One region of the Paenibacillus sp. P4_A7 genome, then DNA from elsewhere that is predicted to be linked to it. Evidence: riboswitches for the same ligand, from Rfam matches in the RefSeq annotation. Region 1 holds a riboswitch; the other holds the start of a gene.
The links. A riboswitch is a leader RNA that binds a small molecule or an ion and turns the genes downstream of it on or off. The one in region 1 is predicted to bind cyclic di-GMP.
Positions count from the first base shown of each region.

Region 2: it holds a riboswitch for cyclic di-GMP, as region 1 does, so the genes downstream of both, AC1DWN_RS06515 (methyl-accepting chemotaxis protein) here and AC1DWN_RS09810 (SpaA isopeptide-forming pilin-related protein) in region 1, are expected to answer to the same signal.

Region 1 is NZ_JBFUHJ010000049.1:14,121-17,320, forward strand. Features, by position in the region: gene AC1DWN_RS09805 (IS4 family transposase) at 1-228, shown strand, start outside; gene AC1DWN_RS09810 (SpaA isopeptide-forming pilin-related protein) at 385-1,938, opposite strand; cyclic di-GMP riboswitch class II at 1,971-2,051, opposite strand; gene AC1DWN_RS09815 (hypothetical protein) at 2,306-2,767, shown strand.
Region 2 is NZ_JBFUHJ010000026.1:24,081-27,280, reverse strand. Features, by position in the region: gene AC1DWN_RS06515 (methyl-accepting chemotaxis protein) at 31-1,743, opposite strand; cyclic di-GMP riboswitch class I at 1,821-1,905, opposite strand; gene AC1DWN_RS06510 (BMP family protein) at 2,181-3,200, shown strand, end outside.

The sequences.
Region 1 (3,200 bases):
GTCGTCATTTCACAAATGGATAAACAGCACCCCTACCAAGTCAACTTCACGGTCGCCGTTTACGTTTGTAGACATTTCCTGCGCTCATGGGATGATGAACCCCCGCCCGATGTTGAAGCGCTGATTCGAAAAAACATTTTGCCGATTCGACCCATTCGCCCAGGGCAGAAGAATACGCGCAAAATCCGTTCGAAATCAACAGTTAGCTTCGTTTACAGAGTAGCATAGTTCAGTTCACATGAACATTTTTTTAAGTGGATATTCCATCCGCTTTGTTTGCTGTTCGTTTTTTTCTTTGCTTGCAACAAAAAACAAACGGCACAGGGATTTTCCCATGCCGTTTTGTATTCCATTTTTATCCCCGGTCTTGTCTTTGAGCTTAACTTAATGACATTGCCCTATGAGGTAGTAAGGGAGAGGACTGCTTTCACCTGTTTTTGGCAATGTGCTTAGCGGAACCTCCTCATCATCGATTATCACAGTTGTATCATCAGTAGGTGGCTGTTCATTCTCATCCGTTGATCCTTTGACGACGGTTGTTGGTGATGGTGTAGGTGATGGATCAGTTGTAGCTGATGGAGTAGGTGTTGGTGAAGGTGTGCTCTCAGGTGTAGGCGATGGTGATGTTGTTGTCGTTGCCGTCGGTGTAGGCGATGGTGTTGTCGGTGGTGTCGTCGGCGGTGTCGTCGGTGGTGTTGTCGGCGGTGTRGTAGGTGGTGTTGTCGGCGGTGTCGTCGGCGGTGTCGTCGGTGGTGTTGTCGGTGGTGTTGTCGGTGGTGTTGTCGGTGGTGTTGTCGGTGGTGTTGTCGGTGGTGTCGTCGGTGGTGTTGTCGGCGGTGTTGTCGGCGGTGTTGTCGGCGGTGTTGTAGGTGGTGTTGTCTCTGTTGGACATGGTGTGTTATTGCTTGCTTTTGTTATATTCTTTTCACCCCATGAGACTTTCATATCAAAAGGGCCCTCAATGGCATTTGTTGTGAAAGATATGGATTTATTTTTCAGTACGGTACCGCTGCCGGATTGAAGAGTTCCGATAGCCGCCCATGAGAAAGGCACATCAATATTACTTTCATTTGTTACCGTCCATTCTCGTTGTCCTGAAGGATTGACACAGGCATTTTCTACATTGAGTTTAGGATTGTTGATGACAGTTTTATTCACTGATGAATCATTGGTGACTACAAATTGGGTGCCCTCGGGTAAATTTGTTGTAAAGCCTGGCAATGTAATTTCTTTTAGTTCATATGTGCCGACTGGTAATTTGATGAATTCTAGAATACCATCTTCATTAGTAATGCCTTTTGTGAAAAAGACACCGTTCTTCCATAGCTCAAAGGTAACCCCAGCATGAGGAAGAGATACTTCGGATTCCATATAGAGATATTTATTGATGGTAATCTCTCCACAGCTTCCTTGGTTAACGACTGCTGTCTTATATGAGTCTCCATGACCACCGGTTCCTAATTCCCTTTGTTCTGGTCCGCTATAAACGTCGATTTGGTACGGAGCACATTGGGGCAGGTTAATAGTAACCTCATGCTTTCCAGCTGTATTATATATTTGGGTTATGCCATCAAAAAATATTTGTTTTTCAAGGGGGTGCCCGTTAACGTCTGGAGTTATACCAATAGGGAAACCATACACAGAGAAACTAACTTGCACGCAAGGTTTTATTGTACTGAAATAGGCAGTAGCTGTTCCATCAATATTAATGACTATTCCATTGTCATCTTTATTGTTAGGGAGTTTGGTACCTTGAGGGTGCATTAGTATATCTGTGGATTTAACAGATGGATTTGAGCAGGCGTCGTTAGTATTATTTTGCTCATCGCCTGGAACAGATTCGTCCGCACCTGCTGCCATGACAAGCGAACTTAATGATATCGATAGTATAAGTAAAATAGCAAGCCCTAAAGATAACCTCTTCTTAAATCTTTTCACAATCTCACACTCCCCTTAGATTGGTGGTCGAGTTCTAAGAGGGCCGGTTACACTACTAGCTCCGTATAATCCAAGTGTCCAAATGTAGATTATACATCATCGCTTCCCTAGATATGAAGAATGTACGAAATCCATCTTCTCTCTGCTCCCTTAGCATACGTATATTACATATGCGTGAAGATGTAGTAAAATGATAACATATATTGTAAATTGCTCAAGAGGGTTTATTTGTCGCTTTTTGACTGAAAAAATTAGGTTATTTTTTTGAAGCGGAATAAGCAATTACACATTTTATTATCTTGTCCTTTTACAGGGGAACCACTGGGCGCCTTGTGGCATATAGTGTCACAAAGAGGAGGTGGCCTCGATGTTTGGACTTCTACTTTTGGTGATTGGATGTTATCTATTGGCTGCATTGACGGTGCATCTGGTTTATCGCATTCAGCAAGGACGACTGGAATCCAGTAAGCACTATGTATGGATTGCAGATAGTCGGCAAAAGAATATGGAATGGTATATGCGTTCATTGTTTTCTTTTTCGCGGAGAATGGGGAAGGACGTTCGATTGACGATCGTTGACAGTGGAGTATCCGAGGAAACGCTTGCGATAGTTGAACGATTGGCTAAGGAGAACAATAAAGTGAGGGTATACCCAAGGTTGGTGGAGCCTTTAGCTCAAAAAGAAGATGGTAAGCGCTCACACCTAACACGGACCGATGCTACACAATTGCTATGGTTGCTGCAGGCAGAAGGGTTTGTATCCAGTGCTGACCATGCGGTGCTTGTCGATCTTCATAATCCAGCAGATTTGTCGAAAATGCCGTTCTAGTATATACTATGCGGTAGTTAAATATTTGGAGTGAAGCACACTCAATGACGCCTTTGGCGTTGTTGGGTGTTTTTTTGCGTTTTGGGGGTGTGAGGGAGGGGTGGGTAGGTGAGGGACCGGGCGCCGGGATGTCTTTTGCTGGATTAGAATCGCAAAACACAAAACGCGTAGTACCACATACGAAACACAAAACACAAAACACATTAATTAGTGAGGTTACTCAATAAATTGTGAGACTAATCTCACTAATAGCAGTGGTTTGGGGTATTTATTTGGGTTTAGTGAGTCAAACCTCACTCCCCATGAGGAAAGTCTCATCGCCAGTGAGGTTTGCCTCACTAAATAATAATGGGAGAAATAGAAGCGTTGAGAATTGTGAGGGGAACCTCAAACTTATTGAGATAATCCTCACTAAAGAGAGGCTTTTGCTAAA
Region 2 (3,200 bases), on a different contig from region 1:
TTCATTACACAGCCTCCGGCAACGGGGCGATCAACTCTTAAAACGTAAAGTCATATCGTGCAGTTCTTGAGCCATACGCGTCAACGCATTCACGGATTCCGAAACTTCTTCCATCGTAGCTAATTGCTGCTCTGAAGCGGCAGCTACACTTTCTGTCTTCGAGAAGGCAGCTTCCGTAATGCTGTTCATATCGTGGAGAGAAGCGGTAATTTCCTCTGTGCCTGCCGACATTTGTTGTGATGCGGCAGATACCTCCTCCATCTGATAAGCCACCTGCTGCACCCCATTCATAATGTTGCGGAATGCCTCTCCTGCTTCCTGCATAATCACAGTTCCGTGTTCGACCTCTATGCTGCCTTTTTCCATGGCGACAACCGCAGAACGAGTTTCACCTTGAATTTGCTGAATGATCACCGCGATTTGTTCCGCCGATTGTCTGGATTGCTCCGCCAGCTTCCGAACCTCGTCGGCAACGACGGCAAAGCCTCTCCCGTGTTCGCCCGCTCTTGCAGCTTCAATCGCGGCATTCAATGCAAGCAAATTCGTCTGCATCGAAATATCGGTAATAACATCTACGATTTGACCGATTTCATGAGATCGTATACCCAGTTGGTTAACAACCTTGGCCGAACCGTTGACCGATTCTCGGATCAAATCCATTTGGGACATCGCTTTCTGGATCGAAATATTGCCTTCCTGGGCTTCCTTGGAAGCTTCCATTGACATTGCGGATACATTGCCCGAAAATTCTGCAATCCGATTAACGCCGGTCGCCATCTCTTCCATTGCTCTTACGCTTTCGATAGAGCTTTGCATCTGCTGATCGGCACCTCCAGCAATGTCTTGAATGGCCGCAACGACATGATGGGTAGTTTGGCTGGATTGTTCGGAGCTTGCTGCCAATTGCTCCGAGCTTGCAGACAAGTTCTGAGACTCGAGGACGATCTTGGCAATGATTTCTCTCAAGCTGGTGATCATTCCATTGAAATCCTTTGAAAGAAGACCGATTTCGTCTTTCGATTGGTATGTAGCGTTAACCGTTAAATCCCCGTCCTGCGCTTTTGCCATCAATTGCTGGATGGTGCGGACAGGTCTTGTGATCATGTTAGAAATGCCATATCCGATCAAGGAACATAAAATGACGGCAAGTAGGGTAACGACAACGATGATCGATGTAGCCAGCTTGGAGCTTTGAAGACTTTTCTCATAAAAGATTTTTGCGTCGTCTTCATTGAACTTAACAACGTTCTCCAGGCTTTTGATCATTTCTGCACGGACCGGCTTGAACGAATTTACATATTCCTTATGCGCTGCTTCTTTTTGATTGGCAACTGCCAAGTTATCCACTTTTTTCTTGGCTTCGTTGTTTTTAGGGATCAAATCGATAAAGCTTTGGTACTGCTCTTGTGCTCTCGAAGACAACGTGATCTGCTCGAGACTTTTTCGTATCACCTGATTTTTATCGCGGGTCTGAACAATTTGCTGTTGGATTTGCTTAATGATAGCCTCGTCTTTCGCCAGCAACAGTTCAAGCTGCAAAGCATCCATTTGCGAATTACCGAACAGAAGTCCTTCGACCAGGCTGTTCGGAATCAAGGTTTCTTCGTACATAGCACGGGCATTGCTAGCCATCTTGTTCATGACGAAAAAGCCCGTAATGCCGATAATGAGAAGGAAAATAATGGAAAGTCCAAGCATTCCCCCAATTTTCGTTTTGATTCGTAAATCCTGAATATATTTCATGATCCAAGCATCCCCCATTAAGATATTGTAAAATAAAAAAGTCCACCCCAAAAGAAAGAGATGGACGTCCTCCAATTTTCGGTGACCCGGCTGCCGTAGATCGAAATCCTTAGGCCCGTAGCTTTGCGTCCCCCTCTTTCGAGAAGTATGCCTTTTCGTGATATGGGTATATCTATTGGCCAAAGTATAATATAGCTTTTTGGGATATACAAGACCTTTTTACTAAAACTAAATACTACTTTAGATACCGTTATGTCAGAATTTAGGTCAATTGTCACGGTCTATATAGGGAGTAAAGAACTGCTAATGGCGTTATTTCGCAATTATTAGGTTTATTCCCCTTATTTTTCTTCGGCATAATTTGACAAAAAATGAAGACTAGTTTATTCTCTGATTTGTCCGGACAAAACTACTTTTTTGGAAATGAGGGGTACATCTTGAGAAAATTACTATCGAAATTGGCTTTGTCGAGCTTGGCTATGGCACTTGTATTTTCATCCGGGTTGTCTACTGTAGAAGCTAGCAAGGACCCATCACACACCAATAATAAAAAAGCTAAAGTCGCATTGTTGATTCCAGGTTCATCCAAGGATGGCGGTTTTATGGAATCTGCTTACCGTGGATTAGTGAAGGCAGAAGAGGATTTCAAAATCAAGGCGACGTTTGTGGAAAATATCCCGCATGACACCGCTCAAATTGCGGATGCATTGCGCAAATTGGCTAAGAAAAACCCGGATATGATCATTGCTCATGCAGGGCAAAGCTCGGAAGCCGTGAAGTTGGTAGCTAAAGAATTTCCAAAAATAAAATTTGTTAATACACAAACGAATTTGACCGGCGATAATCTGTCCAGCTATCAGGTAAAACAGGAAGAATCCGCATGGCTGGCAGGCGCAGCTGCAGGACTTCTGACAAAAACGAATGTGGTTTCTCATATTTCCGGTGCACGCGTAGGTCCTGGTCTGTTGGGACGCGCAGCATTTGCCGACGGTTTGAAATACACGAATCCTGAAGCAACGTTCCTTACCACGTTTACAGGCAATCAAGAAGATGCCGCTTTGGCGAAAAGTGTTGCGCAAGCGCAAATTAACGCGGGGTCGGATATGATCTTTACTATGTTGAATAAGGCTCGTTCCGGTGTTACGGAAGCGGCACGCGAGAATGGCGTGTATCAATTCGCTAACGTTCGTGATTATTATGCCGATGCACCCGATGTTTTCATTGGATCTGCGATTTCGGATGCAAGCTTGACAGTATATGGAGCAATTAAAGATTTGACGGAAGGCACGTGGAAGCCGAATACAGTGAAAAAAATCGGACTTGAAAATCCGGATGCCGTTCGACTTGCCCTGTCACCTTTTGTTCCACAAGATGTGAAGGATAAAATTGTAGCGTTCGCCGAGAAAATCGAATCAGGTGAAATTGTTATTCCTTCAGAATATACCGGTCCTGAATTT